One region of the Glutamicibacter sp. FBE19 genome, then DNA from elsewhere that is predicted to be linked to it. Evidence: predicted binding sites of a transcription regulator. Region 1 holds the regulator's gene; the other holds the start of a gene.
What was found. The regulator HrcA, encoded in region 1, represses chaperone genes, less so after heat shock. The targets are predictions, from matches to a motif close to TTNGCACTCGNNNNNNNCGAGTGCNAA.
Positions count from the first base shown of each region.

Region 2: the regulator HrcA is predicted to act here: its motif matches at 2,607-2,633, upstream of groL (chaperonin GroEL).

Region 1 covers NZ_JACKQN010000003.1:398,876-407,758, reverse strand. Annotated here, with positions in the region: gene lepA (translation elongation factor 4) at 1-1,090, shown strand, start outside; gene hemW (radical SAM family heme chaperone HemW) at 1,091-2,320, shown strand; gene H6F58_RS07865 (DUF4870 domain-containing protein) at 2,336-2,737, opposite strand; gene H6F58_RS07860 (DUF3097 domain-containing protein) at 2,827-3,699, opposite strand; gene hrcA (heat-inducible transcriptional repressor HrcA) at 3,828-4,841, shown strand; gene dnaJ (molecular chaperone DnaJ) at 4,909-6,036, shown strand; gene H6F58_RS07845 (16S rRNA (uracil(1498)-N(3))-methyltransferase) at 6,039-6,812, shown strand; gene H6F58_RS07840 (GerMN domain-containing protein) at 6,898-7,809, opposite strand; gene H6F58_RS07835 (PhoH family protein) at 8,121-8,883, shown strand, end outside.
Region 2 covers NZ_JACKQN010000007.1:177,151-186,033, forward strand. Annotated here, with positions in the region: gene H6F58_RS12655 (DUF4031 domain-containing protein) at 1-645, shown strand, start outside; gene groL (chaperonin GroEL) at 736-2,373, opposite strand; gene H6F58_RS12665 (LytR C-terminal domain-containing protein) at 2,669-3,280, opposite strand; gene H6F58_RS12670 (DUF3263 domain-containing protein) at 3,323-3,613, opposite strand; gene H6F58_RS12675 (uracil-DNA glycosylase) at 3,770-4,543, shown strand; gene H6F58_RS12680 (threonine/serine exporter family protein) at 4,540-6,210, opposite strand; gene H6F58_RS12685 (Atu2307/SP_0267 family LLM class monooxygenase) at 6,412-7,458, shown strand; tRNA gene H6F58_RS12690 (tRNA-Val) at 7,525-7,598, opposite strand; gene H6F58_RS12695 (GNAT family N-acetyltransferase) at 8,012-8,629, shown strand; gene H6F58_RS12700 (hypothetical protein) at 8,633-8,883, opposite strand, start outside.

The DNA of each region.
Region 1 (8,883 bases):
CGTATCCTCGCCAAACCCGGAGCCCACCAAGGGCCTGGGCGTTGGCGAAGTGGGCTACCTGATCACCGGTGTCAAGGACGTTCGCCAGTCCAAGGTGGGCGATACCGTCACCAACTACCTGAAGCCTGCCAGCGAGTCATTGGGCGGCTACGAAGAAGCCAAGCCAATGGTGTTCTCGGGCCTGTACCCGATGGACGGCACCGATTACCCGGTACTGCGTGATGCGCTGGACAAGCTGCAGCTCAACGACGCCGCCCTGACCTACGAGCCGGAAACGTCTGTCGCCCTGGGCTTCGGCTTCCGCGTGGGCTTCCTGGGCCTATTGCACCTGGAAATCACCCGGCAGCGCCTGGAGTCCGAGTTCAATCTGGATTTGATTTCCACCGCGCCGAACGTGGTGTACGAGGTCATGGGCGAAGACAAGCAGATGATCACCGTGACCAACCCTTCGGAGTTCCCGGACGGAAAGATCCTGGAAGTGCACGAGCCGATGGTGGCCGCCACCATTCTTGCTCCGAGCGAATTCATTGGCGCGGTCATGGAATTGTGCCAGGCCCGGCGCGGCACCATGCGCGGCATGGACTACCTCTCCGAGGACCGCGTGGAGATGCGCTACCACCTGCCGTTGGCTGAAATCGTGTTCGACTTCTTCGACCAGCTCAAGTCCAAGACCCGCGGCTACGCCTCGCTGGACTGGAAGGCCGATGGCGAGCAGGTTGCCGATCTGGTCAAGGTCGATATCTTGTTGCAGGGCGACCAGGTGGATGCGTTTTCCGCGATCACCCACCGGGACAAGGCGTACTCGTACGGCACCATGATGACCTCGAAGCTGCGCGAATTGATTCCCCGCCAGCAGTTCGAGGTGCCGATCCAGGCTGCCATCGGTTCGCGCATCATCGCCCGCGAGAACATCCGCGCGATCCGCAAGGACGTGCTGGCCAAGTGCTACGGCGGCGATATCAGCCGCAAGCGCAAGCTGCTGGAGAAGCAGAAGGAAGGCAAGAAGCGCATGAAGATGGTTGGCCGCGTGGAAGTTCCGCAGGAAGCCTTCATCGCAGCCCTGTCCACCGACGAGCCGAAAAAGAAGTAAATGCCATCAGTACTGCCTGACGGCGATCCGGCTCCGGCCGATGGTCTGCTCCCGGCCTCATGCGCGCATGAGGCCCAGGGGCGGACCATGTCCTTTTATGTCCATATTCCGTTCTGCACGGTGCGCTGCGGCTACTGCGATTTCAATACGTACACCGCCACCGAGCTGGGTTCGGGCTCGAGCCAGGCGACCTATGCTGCCACGGTGAGCAAGGAAATCAGCTTTGCCCGCGAGGTGATGGAGCGCTCGGGCCAGCCGCACCGGGAAATTGAAACCGTCTTCTTTGGCGGCGGCACTCCGACGCTATTGCCCGCCGGCGACTTGGTATCGGTGCTCGGTCAAATTCGCCGGGACTTCGGCCTGAAGCCGGGTGCGGAAATCACCACCGAGGCCAACCCCGATTCGGTGACCCGCGAAAGCTTGCAGGAACTGGCCGACGGCGGATTCACCCGTGTTTCCTTCGGAATGCAGTCTGCTGTGCCCCATGTGCTCAAGGTCCTGGAACGAACCCATGACCCCAAGCGGGTGCCCCAGGCTGTGGCATGGGCTCGCGAAGCCGGCCTTGATGTCAGCGTCGATCTGATCTACGGCACTCCGGGGGAGAGCCTGGAAGATTGGCGCATGAGCATCGAAGCGGCGCTGAGCTACGAGCCGGACCATATCTCCGCCTATGCGCTGATCATCGAAGAGGGAACCAAGCTTGCTGCGCAAATCCGCCGTGGCGAGGTTCCCAATATCGACGATGATGACCATGCCGAGAAATACCAGATGGCTGATGAGATGTTCGCTGCCGCCGGTTTCTCCTGGTACGAAGTGAGCAATTGGGCCAAGACTCCAGCCAATGCCTGCCAGCACAATATTGCGTATTGGAAGGGCGGCGATTGGTGGGGCGCAGGACCTGGCGCGCATTCGCACGTCGGCGGCCTGCGCTGGTGGAATGTGAAGCATCCAGCTGCGTATCAGCAGCGCATTGATGCCGGGATCTCTCCCGGCCACGGCCGAGAGTACCCCGATGCCCAGGCTGTCCAGCTGGAGCGAACGATGCTGTTGACCCGCCTGAGTTCCGGCATGCAAATCAGTGAGCTCGATGCCACCGGGCGCACCAAGGTCGCGGGGCTGATTGCTGATGAACTGATTGATGCCAAGGCGGCTTTTGCCGGCACCTTGGTGTTAACGCAACGAGGCCGGCTGCTAGCCGACCTCGTGGTGCGAGAATTGCTCGATTTCTAGACCTGGGTAGATCTGCTACTTCATCAGGCGAAGATTGAACTTGTAGCGGTAGGGGCGTCCCTTGTTGGCCTGAATGGCGGCAAGGGCGCCTGAAACCGTCATGTAAACCCACAGGGCCACGGCAAGCACTGAGAAGAGCCAGCCGATGCCGGGCAGGATCGTGCAGACGTTCAGCGCGATCGCCAGGATGGTGAGCGGGAAAGTGAAGTTGAAGGCTTCCTTGGATTCCTGGGCGGTGAATGCGCCCCGGTCGCGGAAAACCGCAAAAATAATGGCAGACGGAATGCAGCCGAGAATGGCGCCGAAGTGGGCCATGGTCGACCATTGCCGGTCCTCGGTTGGAGTCAGCGGCAACGCAGCGGTTCGCGATCCTTCGAAGCGCGAATTCTCCGATGACTGCGTCTGGCGTGAAGTCACTATTTTCCCTTGTCTTGCTGTGGCTGGTTTCTTCTCCATCATAGCTGGCTCGGTTCACGCAGAGGCTTGATTACCGGGCTAAAGTCCAGCTATTGGTCAATTGTTAGGAAACCGTAATCTTCGGTGGTCAGAAAATCGATCAATTCTTCTATTCTTCCCAAAAGCTGTGGTTCCAGCTGCCCATAGTGCGAGACCGTGGACAGGATCCGCTGCCAGCCGATACCGATATCCTCGGCAGATTCGTGCGGCCAGCCGAAGGCGCGGAGCACACCGGTTTTCCAGTCGGTGCCCTTGGGGATGACAGGCCAGGCCTTGATTCCGAGCGTCGCGGGCTTGATCGCTTGCCAGACGTCGATATACGGGTGCCCGAGGATCAGGACGTTCTGTGCCGCGCCGGGGACCTTCATGGCCTCGGCGGCAATATGGGCCTCTTTGGTGCCGGCCACGAGGTGGTCAACGAGGATGCCAAGGCGGCGTTCGGGAGAAGGTGCGAAATCGCGGATGGCTCCGGCCAGGTCGTCAACACCGTGCAGCGGTTCAACAACGATCCCCTCAACACGCAGGTCATGGCCCCAAACCTTTTCCACGAGTTCTGCATCGTGCTTGCCTTCCACCCAGATGCGGCTGGCGCGTGCCTGGCGGGCCTTCAATCCGGTGACCGCCCGGGAGCCGGAAGCGGAGACCATGGTCTTGGGCTGCGCGGCCTTGGCTACCGGATCAACCATCTCGACGGGTTCGCCTTCGAGATAGAATCCGAAACCGGCCTGGAACGAGCGCGTCTTGCCATGGCGGTCCTCCAGCACGATGATGCGCATGCCGCCGGACTTCTCGGTACGCGTGACTTCGCCAACCCAGCCTGAGGTGGCATCTTCCAGAACCATGCCGCGTTCGATGGGTACCTGGCGGAGTTTTTTCTGTGCCGGGGCACTGAGATCTTGCGGTCCCCAGGAGTAATTAGCCACGTACTGCCTTTCGCTGTGATCGAATACGCTCGAAATCCAATGCTAGCAACCGTTGAACGTATTAGACTTGGCACTTGACAGGTTAGAGTGCCAAACCCTTCTGATAGGGATGCCAAGGAGGTGGCGTTGTGAGTGAGCTTCGGCGTTTGGATGTTTTGCGCGCCATCGTGGAAGACTACGTCCAGTCGCGTGAACCGGTTGGTTCCAAGGCGCTGCTCGATCGGCACAATCTTGGCGTCAGTGCGGCCACGATCCGAAATGACATGGCCCTGCTGGAAGAAGAGGGCCTGATTGCTGCCCCTCACACCTCATCGGGCCGTATTCCGACCGAAAAGGGCTATCGCCGTTTTGTCGATGAGATTGGCGAGCTCAAGCCGCTGTCCAGGGCAGAACGCGATGCCATCAACAAGATCCTGGATGACTCCACCGACCTGGATGAGATGCTCAAGAGCACTGTTCGGCTCTTGGCCAGGCTGACCAATCAGGTGGCGATGATCCAGGTGCCGCACTACGACACCGCGTCGCTGAAGAACCTCGAACTGCTCAGCTTGGGCAGCTCCCAGGTGCTGATGGTCATGATTGCCTCCAACGGCACCGTGGACCAGCGCATGATGGCCGTTGCGCGCTTGTACTCGGATGCCGAATTGGCCGACCTGAAGCTGTGGCTGCTCAATAGTTTCGAGGGAGTCCAGCTCGCCGATCTGAGCGGCAAGCTGACCCGCGCCGGGCTGAACCCGCAACAGCAATCCGAGCCATTGGTGGACAGCGTATTGCACGCCTTGGAAGAAATGGCCCAGGCAGCCAATACCCAGCGCATCATCATGTCTGGAACAGCCAACTTGGCCCGCGTGGAAGGCGACTTCCCGCTGACCATCACCCCGGTGCTCGAAGCCCTCGAAGAACAGGTCGTGCTGCTCAAGCTCTTCTCCGAGCTGGAGGCCGACTCGCGCGGCGTGGCGGTGGCCATCGGCACCGAGCATCACTACGGGCAGCTCTCGGAGGCCGCGGTGATTGCCACGACCTACGGAGCCGACGTGCGCAACAAGCTGGGCGTGCTCGGCCCAACCCGCATGAACTATCCAACATCGATGGCCTCGGTGCGGGCAGTAGCCCGCTACCTGTCAAAGATTTTGGCGCACTAGCTACGCTGGCGATACGCTTAGCATTTTGTTGAACTTTGCATTTTTAGGAAAGGACACGGCGAATAACGTGAGCTCGCATTACGAGACCCTGGGCGTTGCCAAGGACGCGACCCCTCAGGAAATCAAGAGTGCCTACCGAAAGCTGGCACGCAAACTGCACCCGGATGTGAATCCAAGCGAGGACGCCGCAGAGCAGTTTAAGCTTGTGACCCGCGCTTACGAGGTTCTTTCCGACCAGACCAAGCGCTCGAACTACGATGCAACTGGCGATGAGAACGGCAACGGCCACCCGGGCTTTGGCGGCGGCGGCGGCCAAGGCTTCGGCGGGTTCGGCGACATCTTCGAGCAGTTCTTCGGCGGCGGCCAGGCCCAGGGCCCGGCATCTCGTACCCAGCCGGGCCGCGACGCGCTGATCACCATCACGATCGACTTGGAAGACGCGGTCAAGGGCACCGTCTACCCGCTGGAGATGGAAACGGCAGTCACCTGCAAGACCTGCAACGGCACGTGCACCCGCGAGGGCACCAGCCCGGTCACCTGCGATATCTGCCACGGTGCCGGACAGGTGCAGCGGCCGGTCCGCTCCTTCCTCGGCCAGATGATGACGGTGGAGACCTGTGCGGCCTGCCGCGGCTTCGGCACGACCATTCCGGACCCATGCTTGGAGTGCAACGGCGAAGGACGCGTGCGCGAGCATGTCTCGAAGTCGCTGAATGTTCCAGCAGGTGTCGATTCGGGCACCCGCATCCAGCTGCGCGGCCAGGGCGAAGCAGGCCCCGGCGGTGGACCGAATGGCAACCTGTTTGTCGAGGTCGACGTGCGCCGCCACAAGGTCTTCGAACGCGCGCAGACCGACCTGCACGCCAAGATGAGCCTGCCGATGACCGCAGCCGCACTGGGTTGCGAGCTCAAGCTGGAAACCTTCGACGGCGAACAGCCGATCAACGTGGAGGCCGGTGCGCAAGACGGAGACACCGTCACCTTGCCAGGATTGGGCGTGCCACGCCTTCGTGGTGGCAAGCGCGGCGACATCATCGTGCATCTTCAGGTGGAGACCCCGACCAAGCTGGACGCTGCACAGCGCGATCTGCTCGAGCAGCTGGCCAAGCTGCGAGGCGAGGAAATGACCGCTGGACGCGTTGAGCATTCAGGCGGCATGTTCTCGCGGCTGCGCGACAAGCTGAACCAGCGCTGAGCATGAGCAACCACAGCTTCGTCATCGACCCCGAACTGGCACGAAACTCAGTGCCGGGGGATACCTTGGAGCTCTCCGGCCCAGAGGCCCATCACGCGGTGACGGTCAAACGAGTCGCAGCAGGCGAGCACCTGGACTTGCTCGACGGCCAGGGACTTCGCCTTACAGTCGAAGTACTGGGCACCGGCAAGGACCTGCTGCGCGCCAGGGTGCTCGAATGCACCCAGGAAACCGGCAGCGACCATCCGGTCACCCTGGTGCAGGCGCTGTCCAAGGGCGAACGTGATTTGCAAGCCGTCGAGTCAGCGGTGGAGCTTGGAGTGCTTGCGGTGCGCCCGTGGCAAGCTGACCGGTCGATCGTGCGCTGGAATGCGGCCAAGACGGATAAGGCCCTGGCCAAATGGCGGGCCCAGGTCCGCTCAGCCCAGAAGCAATCGCGTCGCGCTTTCGAACCCGAGGTTTTGGCACCGGCCCATTCCAAGGAACTAGCGAAGGCTGTTGCTGAGGATGTCCAGGCTGGGGCACTGGTTCTGGTGCTGCACGAGAAGGCCAGGGAGCCGGTGGCGGCGCATGTCGCCGGCTGGCTTGCCGGGGCGGAACAGGGGCAGAAGGTTGTGATGATCGTCGGCCCCGAAGGGGGAATCTCCGATTCGGAACTGGAGTCATTCACCGATGCTGGAGCGCATGCCGCCTTGTTGGGCCAGCACGTATTGCGGGCTTCCACCGCAGGACCGGCAGCGCTGGTACTGATCCGGCATTTGCTTGGAGAAATCTGACTAATATGGCTATCCGCGGGCACCTTGTGAAAGGTGCCCGCGGATTTTTGGTTTCCAGGGAAAAATAAAGCGGTTCAAGCGCCGGTTATTTAACCGTGAAGACTGAAGTCACTTCGCCGACTTTTGCATCCGATTCGGTTTCCATGCCCCAGAAAGTGAGCCTGTAGGAACCGGGGGAGAGCCGCTCGCTGATGCTGAACGCGCCATTTTTTTCAATTTTTCCAGGTATCACCTGCTTCTGCGCGGTGATCACCGTGAGCTTGCCGTCAGCGTCTTTTTTCTGCAGGGAGTAGAAGGTTCCAATATCAAATTTGGTCGTTCGTCCATTGATCCGCACTTTGCCATCTGCCAGTACCGTTCCGTACTGCGGATCCACGATCCAGATCGGCGCCATGAACTTGGGGTTGCGCTCATAAACGTCTTTTAGCCGATACCCGTCAAAAACGTCAGCATTCGGCTGGCCATCAACAAGGATCTTCACCGTCGGGGCAGTTTCGCCCACCAGAAGGCCGGAACTAGAGGCTGCAGCCGTTGCCGTGAAGACCAGCTGCTGGATCGAGCGTTCCGAGAGGCCTTCATCGAGATGTGCGCTGAAGACCTTGGCGGGCAAGTCCAAGGTGATCACGTTGGTGCTGCTCATCGAGACGCCGATCTCGTCAGATGCGCCCAGATGCGTGTAGCGATGCGGTCCGGCAGGCTCGGCAGACAGCAAGGTCCAGATGGCGTCGCCGACCGGTTCATTGTGGCGGTTATCCGGCAGATACTCGCGATACAGGAACACTCCGGTATCCGTATTTTCCAGCCAGTAGATCGGCAGCTTGGTTGCCATGCCGATCTTTTCGCCAGCGTCGGTGGCACTAGGCAGGTTCAAGGACTCGGCGTTTGCGCTTGTTGGCATCTCAAAGGAGCTCTCGCGATTGCTCAAGCCGCAACCAGCGGCGATCACGAGGGCGGCAGCAATTCCGACAACGCCAATTCGGCGCGGAATTTTCTGCAAGAACCTTGACTGCACTACATACCAATCCGTGAAACTTTTTCGGTTTTGGGCTCGCAAAACATTTTGGAGCCGCTGTCATAGCTTGCCATACGAGTTGCCGCAATCTGCCCGAAATCGGCCCCGCTTACTAATCCGTAACCAAATCTATATCTTCGCGACCTGCTGGGAATAGATTCATTTAAGACTACTTTCAGGTTCTGCCCTTACGCTCAGGCCTGAATTTCCACCGGAAAACCCGATGACTGGATAGAATGGGACCAAGGACAAAGCAACACCACCATCAAGCTCACCAAAGGGGCACCAAGCACTGCATGCAGGTTGAACAGAATAAGACGCAAGCGGACTCTGAGTCCGCATCGCTCACCATTAGTTTTGATACAGCTGAACTCATGATTGCTACCTTGGGCCCGAATGATGAGCTCTTGCGAATCCTCTCCGGGGCCTACCCGCAGGTGAGTTTCCGGCCTAATGGCCAAGCCCTGGTGCTGGCAGGAAACCCGCAACAGGTCCGCAAGGCGCAGCGGGTGGCCGAAGAAGCACGATCGCTGGCGATGCGCGGTTCACGCATGAGCGCGGAGACCATCGAGCAGATCATCAAGATGCTCAGCGCCGGGAACCCCGACGCGCCCACCGATGTTCTGGGCCTGAAGATCCTCTCTGGCCGCGGCCGCTCCATTCGCCCCAAGACGGTTAACCAGAAAAGCTACGTCGATGCCATCGAAGAGTCGACCATTACCTTCGGCATCGGGCCTGCAGGCACCGGCAAGACCTTCCTGGCCATGGCCATGGCTGTCGCCGCCTTGCAGGACAAGCAGGTCAACCGGATCATCCTGACTCGACCTGCAGTTGAAGCGGGGGAGAAGCTGGGCTTCTTGCCCGGCTCGCTGACCGAAAAAATCGACCCGTACCTGCGTCCGCTCTACGATGCGCTGCACGACATGGTTAATCCTGAGACCATTCCGCAGCTGCTGGAAGCGGGAACCATCGAGGTGGCGCCCCTGGCATATATGCGCGGGCGCACCCTGAATGATGCCTTCGTCATTCTCGACGAAGCGCAGAACACCACCAGCGAGC
Region 2 (8,883 bases), on a different contig from region 1:
CCTGCCAAATACCGCCCTGAAAAGCTCAACGCCATATTGCGCCGGCGGTGGTCGCGGACGTTGCCGACCGAGCCGCAGCTAGGCCAGGAGCTGCTCGAGATGTGGTCCCAGGACCACCGTTATTATCATGACCGCGTCCATCTGCTTTCGGTGCTCGAAGCGGTGGATCGCCTCGGTGAAAAGCTTTCACCTGGAGAACTCCTGCTGGTACAGCTGGCGGCGTGGTTCCACGACGCGGTATATGAAGGGACCAGCGAGGATGAATTCAAATCTGCGGTGCTGGCACGTGAAAGACTAGACGGAGTGCTCTCTCCGGCTGCTGTTGGCGCGATCAGCGACCTGATCTTGCTGACCGCGGGACATAACCCGGGCGAAACGGACCGCCTGGGACGGATCTTGTGCGATGCGGACCTGGAAGTATTGGCCCGCCCCGAACCGGCCTATCAACGTTATGCCCATGCGATCTATCAAGAGTATGCCCACCTTCCCCGCCACGTTTTGGCTGAAGGTCGCAGCAAGATACTCTCGGCCCTGCTGGCCAAGGTCTCGATTTACGCTACGGCAGCTGGGCGCGAACGGTGGGAATCGGCTGCGCGGACCAACTTGGGTCGAGAGCTGGAACATCTGCAGAGCTGGATGCTCTAGCCCGTATTCGCCGCGTTAACTGCTGATGGCCTGGTACCCGAAGGTACCAGGCCATCAGCGCAGGTGATGCACTAGATCAGCATGGAGGGCTTAGAAGCCGCCCATTCCGCCCATGCCGCCCATGTCATCGCCACCGGCTGGGGCAGCGCCAGCAGGAGCTGGCTTCTCTGCAACAACAGCTTCAGTGGTCAAGAACAGGCCAGCGATCGAAGCTGCGTTCTGCAGTGCCGAACGGGTCACCTTCACTGGGTCGTTCACGCCAGCTTCCAGCAGGTCAACGTACTGACCGGTGGCAGCGTTCAGGCCGTGGCCAGCGGCCAGGCCCTTGACCTTGTCGGCGACAACGCCTGGCTCCATGCCAGCGTTCAGTGCGATCTGCTTCAGTGGAGCTTCGATGCCAACGCGAACGATGTTCGCGCCGGTTGCTTCGTCGCCTTCCAGCTCAAGCTTTGCGAATGCAGCAGCGCCAGCCTGGATCAGTGCAACGCCACCACCGGCGACGATGCCCTCTTCAACGGCTGCCTTGGCGTTGCGCACGGCATCTTCGATGCGGTGCTTGCGCTCCTTGAGCTCCACCTCGGTAGCAGCGCCGGCCTTCAGCACAGCGACACCGCCGGAGAGCTTTGCGTGGCGCTCCTGCAGCTTCTCGCGGTCGTAGTCCGAGTCGGTGTTCTTGATCTCGGCTGCGATCTGGGCCTTGCGGCCGTCGATTGCGTCGGCTTCGCCGCCGCCTTCAACGATGGTGGTCTCGTCCTTGGTGATAACGACCTTGCGGGCGGTACCCAGAACTTCGAGGCCAACGTTGTCCAGGGACAGGCCGATTTCCTCGGAAACAACCTGGCCGCCGGTCAGGATGGCGATGTCGGTCAACATGGCCTTGCGGCGGTCGCCGAAGCCCGGAGCCTTGACGGCAACGGACTTGAACAGGCCACGGATCTTGTTCAGGATCAGGGTGGCCAGGGCTTCGCCCTCGACGTCTTCGGCGATGATCAGCAGCGACTTGTTCGACTGCATGACCTTCTCCAGCAAGGTAACCATGTCCTTGACCGAGGAGATCTTCGAGTTGACGATCAGGATGTATGGGTCTTCCAGGACGGTTTCCTGGCGCTCTGCGTCGGTGACGAAGTAAGCGGAGATGTAGCCCTTGTCGAAGCGCATGCCCTCGGCCAGCTCCAGCTCCAGGCCGAAGGTGTTGGACTCTTCAACGGTGATAACGCCCTGCTCGCCGACCTTGTCGAGAGCTTCAGCGATCAGGCCACCGATTTCCTTGTCGCCAGCGGAGATCGAAGCGGTAGCAGCGATCTGCTCCTTGGATTCGATCTTCTTCGCTGCGGCGAACAGTTCTGCGGTGACGGCTTCTACAGCCTTGTCGATACCGCGGCGCAGTGCGATCGGGTCGGCACCTGCAGCAACGTTGCGCAGGCCTTCCTTGACCAGTGCCTGTGCGAGCACGGTAGCGGTGGTGGTACCGTCGCCAGCGACGTCGTCAGTCTTCTTGGCAACTTCCTTGACCAGCTCGGCGCCGATCTTCTCGTAAGGATCTTCGAGGTCGATCTCCTTAGCGATGGACACGCCGTCGTTGGTGATAGTAGGAGCGCCCCACTTCTTCTCCAGAACAACGTTGCGGCCGCGTGGGCCCAAGGTCACCTTTACCGCGTCAGCAAGGGTGTTCAGTCCGCGCTCGAGTCCGCGGCGTGCTTCCTCGTCAAATGCAATCATCTTGGCCATAGTGGCTTTCGGTCCTTTCGGGACGATTTTGCGAAAATGCAACCGACAGACAGCGCCCGCGACGGACGAGTGGACCGGTGCGGCATCGGGCCGGCAACCGTTTCAACTCTCGCTATCTGAGGTATTTTCCACGCTCCATCCGCCGTGGCGCTAACCGGTGCGCTCGCGTTCCGCAGGGAACGCAAAAACCGACCGGCGTTAGCAGTCGCAGCGTAAGAGTGCTAATACAAATATTGGCACTCTCGCATGGCGAGTGCAAGCCGGTCGGCTCTGAGCGAAGGGAATTATGAACGAATTATTCGTTCAGCCCCAGCGGGTCATCGGTGCCCAGCACGACGGTGACCCGATCGGGAATGTTATTGGTCTGCAAAACTTCGTCAATATTAAGGACTTCAGCAGCTTTTTCCGCGGTGGTGCGGTAGGCCTCTGACATGTAGTACACGGCGGAAACATCCGCCGGCTTGCTCCAGTTATCGGCGACGATGTTGGTGAACCCGGCTTCTGCCATGGCCTCTTGGCCAGCACCCGCGACGCCGGCAACATTCGCGCCGTTGTACACGCCGATCTTCTGGCCAAAGAGCACGTCTGCTTCATCAATGGTGCTGGATGGCGATGCGGATTCGCTCGGTGAAGCCTCCTGCGAACTATCGGCAGACTCCCCGCCGCCTTGGGACTGCAAGCTCTCATCGCTGGAAGGGCCCGCGAGGCTGTCTTTGAGCTGGGGGCCGAAGATGAAGGATGCTACGCCGATGGCCAGGACGATCACGGCCGTCAGCACTACCCACAGCAATTTGCCACCGGTTGACTTTGAGGCCGCGGACTGCGCCCATCCGTGCGCATGGTGCGAACCGACACGGGTGTTGAACTCCGGAACGCGATCAAATTCGTCACGCGGGTAGTTGGTCATTCTTGTCCTTGCTCGAGGTCTGACTGGTCACGGCAGGCTGGGTTATCGTCCCGAGCCGACCTTACCGCCCACACGACGTTTTGTTGAACGTGTTCTGCGCAGTCGCTTAACCAGCATCGGGTCGTAGGCCATCGCCGCATCCGTCTCAATCAGCTGGTTCAGCAGCTGATAGTAATTGGTTGGAGACATGGAGAACTGCTTGGTAATCGCTTGTTCCTTGGCTCCGGCATACTTCCACCACAATTTTTCCAAGCTCAGGATCTGTTGCGAACGTTCGTCGAGTTCCGAGTCTGGGTTCATCACAAAATCCACCAACAACTCTTTCTCAGCCATCCGTTCTCACCTCTGTCCTCGGCTCAGTTTTTGCGCATTTCATTCATGCATGTACTCCACCACTGGTAGACATACCACCGACATTCTAACCAATCTCTTTAGCTATCGCCGTGTGGCCTGGCACAGGCACGCCAGAAAAACGGAACAATAGCGTCTATGGATGAAATGCAAGAACCCCTGTTCGAGGCTCCTGGGCCACAGCCGGCACCCGTGTATGAACCAGCAGAATTCCCGTTCTTCCACGGAGCGCAATCCATGGCCGACCACGGATTTATTGCTCAAGATTGGGTTCCTGCGCTCAGCAAGCAAGATGAAAATCTTCGCCAGCTTGCCCTCGAATTAACCGAACGTTCATCACAAGGCGAAACATTGCTCCCCGATCCCGAGGTGATGTTCCGCGCACTATCTTTGCCTTTAGCTGAGGTCAAGGTCCTGATCATCGGCCAAGACCCCTACCCGACACCGGGGCATCCCAACGGATTGGCCTTTGCGGCCAACAAGCGTGTTCGCCCCTTGCCACGCTCGTTGAATAACATCTACAAGGAGCTCGAAGCCGACTTGGGGATCACCCCTGCGTCGCATCCTGATTTGAGTGCCTGGCAGCAACGCGGGGTACTGCTGCTCAACCAGGTGCTTTCGGTCACCGCAGGCCAGGCCGGTTCACACCAAAAGATCGGGTGGGAACCAATCATTGCGTCCCTGCTGTCCGCGCTGAACGAGCGTTCCGCTCCCCCGATCGCCATTCTCTGGGGCAATCATGCACAGAAGTTCTCGCCTGCCCTGGGGAATCTGCCGCAATTGCGCAGCGCCCATCCATCGCCGCTCTCGGCTTCGAGGGGCTTTTTCGGCTCAAAACCCTTTTCAGAAGCCAATCGACTCCTGTCCGCACAGGGACATGAGCCGATTGACTGGAGTTTGCCGCCAGCCTAGCGGCGGCGGATGCGTCGCCGTTCGCGCCGGGCGTTAGAGGTGAGCGGGCGGCATAGGGTTTCACCGAAGACGACTCCTCCGGCGATGGAGAGCATGATGGCCATCGCGTTAAACATCTCAACGAGACCTGTAGCCATGTCGTCGACGTTGATCACGATGCCGTACATGGCCCGGAAGATCATGAGGCCTGGAAGCAGGAACATGACCGCCGGTGCTGCCAGAACCAGCTGCGGCGTGCGCAATTTGTCTGATGCGAAGCGAGCCGCAAAGCCGACGACTGTGGCGACAAGTGCTGGAACCGCACGGTCGCCCAGGCCCATGTTCTCGGCGAGCAGCTGCACGAGGTAGCCGCCCACCGCAATGCCAGCGGTAGGCAGCAGCAAGCGCAGCGCACTTTGCTCCGTAATGGCACCGGCAACAATGGCGACAGCTACCAGCACGACCAAGAGCCATGCGGGGTACTCGGTAGTTACGATCTGGTGTACATCGACTTCCCCGCCGCCGAGCACATCGGAGACCACCAAGGCGGCGGCAATGCCGCTCAAGATCGCCCCGTAGGTCAGGCTGGCGGAGAACAAGCGCCCCACCGCAGTCACCGGGAAACCGTTGATCGCATCTTGCAGCGCCGAGACAAACCGCCCCGAAGGCAGCAAGAGCAGGATACCGCCGGAAACCACCAGCGCCGGATCCAACGGAGCATGCAGCTGATGCCCAATCAATGCGATGCCGGTGATGACCATCGTCGATGCGGCAATAGTGAAGAATTCCGGGACCCGCCAGCGCGAGCCGTATCGGCCAATCTGGGTGACCAGGCTGGAGGAGAACATGGCCACCAGCGCACCGGCCCATGAGCCGCCAATGAAAAGCACAAATGCCGCTGCGAACAGGGCACGCCCGCAAGCGACAATCCACCGGGGAAAGGGCTTTGGCCGGCGCGTAATTTCTTTCAGGCGCTTGGCCGAAGCGCTGCGCGACACCCCGCCCGCGATGATGTCGGAGACCAACTCATGCACCAGGACGAGCCCTGCGTAGTTGGAGGTGTAGGAACGGACCACGCGCAATACCGAATAGCTTTCGGCATCAGGCGGGCTGTAGTTCAAGTGCAAGGACTGGTTGGTGATGTCCACGTCCAAATGGCTCAAGCCCAGCGCTGCGGTCACCGCGATGATGCTGGTTTCCACTTCCAACGCGCCAGCGCCGTAGCGGATCAGGGTCTCTCCCAAGTCCAGGGCGAATTCCATGGTGCGGCGCGATGAAGCGTCCTGCTGGTCGTTGACCTTGGGATTGGCGTAAGGGGTTCCCTGCAGACGCTCGACAATGTTCAGCGCCTGGGTTGGCGGGGTGTCCGAGATCCACATTTTTGCCAGCAGCCGGCGCGCCACCGGGTTGGCGCGCGTTGGCATCAGGGTGATGCCTTCATCGGTGGTGTGGACCTGGCCGGTGCGCCACTCGATATCCGAGGCGTCGGCAGCGGCCACGTTGGCGCTGACTGCCGTGTTCAGCGGGAGCTCAGAAGCAGTGGGCGGCTCTTCTAGCGGTTCTTCCGGGTGAAAGCCCATGTTGATTTCACTGGTGGAAATACGAGGTAGCGCACCGGCCGATGGCGCTGGATCTTCGCCGATCCGTGGTGGCACTGCGCCATGCTCTTCGTCAGATCGATGCGCCACTAATTTTGCCCCCTCAGCCAATGCTTTCCCATGCAATTTACGATACAACCCGTGGGCAATAAGTTCGCGTGAACGTGCGTAAATCACTAGGTAGCGCCGAACACATTTCCCGGCAATTCCCGCCTGCGGAATATCGCTGGCCCGATGGTGGTTGCAAGCATTTGAACTTAGATGCTTTTGCATACATATCGGAGGTCATTGATGAGCAGCAAACTTCTCTTGCCGGAGATCGGCGCCGAAACCTTTGGCGACATCAGCGAGGACGCCCAGGGCAATCCGCTGACCCATGCGCAAGTGATTCGCAACGTCATCGCCCAGGGCCAGGCGGCCGAAGCAGCGAATCTGGACTTCTTTGGCGTCGGCGAACACCATCGCGATGATTATGCCGTGTCATCCCCGGAAATCGTATTGGCCGCATTGGCCAGCACCACCAAGCAGATCAAGCTGGGCACCGCCGTGACGGTCCTTTCCAGCGATGATCCGGTCAGGGTGTACCAGCGCTTTGCAACCCTCGATGCCATTTCCCAGGGGCGCACCGAAATCGTGGCCGGGCGCGGATCTTTTATTGAATCTTTCCCCTTGTTCGGCTTCGAGCTTGATGACTATGAAGCGCTCTACGAGGAGAAGCTGGATCTCCTGGCCAGATTGCGCCATGGAAATCCGGTGGTCTGGCACGGGAAGCACCGCTCCGCGCTGCGCAACCAGCAGGTTTATCCCCTGCTGGAGAACCAGCCGCTGACCACTTGGGTGGGCGTCGGTGGCAGCCCGCAGTCCGTTGTTCGCGCCGCGCGCCACGGGCTTCCGCTGTTCCTGGCCATCATCGGGGGCCAGCCCTCGGGCTTTGAAGGACTGGTGCATTTGTACCAACGTTCCCTCAAGGAATTCGGGCACGATGAACAACCGGTGGCCGCGCACTTCCACGGGTTGGTGGCCGGCAGCGACGAGGAAGCGCTGGAAACCCTCTGGCCTCATTACCAGCGGACCATGAACCGGCTGGGCGCCGAGCGCGGATGGCCGCCAGCGAGCAAGATGCGATTGCAGGCCGCCATGGGGCCGGAGGGGGCAATGATGGCCGGCAGCGCGCAAACCGTGGCTTCGAAGCTCGCCTCGGCCACCAGGAAACTCGGGCTATCCCGCGCTGACATCAAGTACTCAGCCGGATCATTGCCGCATGAGGCCATGATGAACAGCATTAGGCTGCTGGGCGAAGAAGTGAAGCCCCGCGTCCACGAATTGCTCGGGGCCTAGAGCCCGCTTCGCATGGCGAAGCTCCATGAACGCAAAAATGCCACCATCTCTGGTGGCATTTTTTCGTGGATCTTACTGGACTCGAACCAGCGACCTTTCGCGTGTGAGGCGAACGCTCTAACCAACTGAGCTAAAGATCCATACTTGCGCTTTGACCGCAGGGCCAAGCACCTACATGATCTTAGCTGGTGATAACTCGCGCACCAAATCGGCAGCCTGCTTCAAGCGGCAGAGCGCACCGCGGCAGACGCGCTCAGACCCAGCCGCACGATGACCTTTCCGCCTCCGGATATGCCACATGATCAGCCCGGAAAAACCGCGCCAAATAGTTTATTTTCATGTCACCTGAAAGTAGCTGTTTCCACTTGTCAAAACGGGACTTTAGGCTCCATAATTTTTCTAGCTCATCGAGCTCAAACTGGACCCTACAAGGAAGTTGCCGGAAGCCGCCGGCATCGGTCCCCTCAAGGCCAACGAAACCGCACGGCAGGTCAGACCTGGTCGCGCAAAAGCCTCATTTTTCGTTCGTTCTTTTTCTCTAGGACCGTACCCAGTGTTTGAAAACCTGAACTTCTCCTTGTCACCGCTCTGCGTTCTGCCAGAGCAGCGTGAAGAATTGGCACAGCTCTACCCTGTCATCGACCAGCGCTGGCACCAGAAATTCGACCGGCTCAGCCTGCTGGTCACGGTGCGCGACCGTGGCACGCTCGTGGCTGCCGGGTTGGTTCACGACTCGATCGTCGCACCCACCGACTCGATGAACGCCGTGGAGCTGGGCTGCATGGCCGTGCGCCCCGAGTACCGCCGGCTGGGCATCCGCCAGCATGTGACCTCATTGCGCCTGGAGCACGCAGTGCGCTCGGGCAAAACGCCCATCATCGTGATCGATGCGCAAAATCCTGCTTCCTGGGCCTTCTACGAACGCTCCGAGATGTGGGACCGCGAACGCAGCTTCGAACAGGAAGGCCGGCTGAAGTTCATCTACCGCGCTACCCGGGCCGCCTGGGAGTGGGTGGAGAACTTGCCACAGGCCTCGGAAGACTGCGTGGAGATCATCGCGCCGCCAGCCGCGATTCCTGCGCCATGTTTTGCCACAGCACCGGCAATCGGGCCGTCTTTGGGCATTCAGCTGCCCCGCGGCGACCAGATGCCGGCACTTGGGATGATCTAGAGCCTAGAACAGGGCGTCCTGCTGCTCGTCGACCCATTCATGACCGGGCAGCGGCGCCACTTCGCCGGCTCGGCGAGCGCGGGCCGCTTCATGGAGGTCGATGGGGGTGACTTTAAGGACGGTGTCGACCATGGCATTAAGGAACTGTGCCGTGGCGATGTCCTGGGGCACCGGAGGGTGCACGCACCTGACTTCCGGGTTATCCGAGTCGTCGTCCCAGTCGACCAGCAGCAGGCCGGTCGCGGTATAGCCAA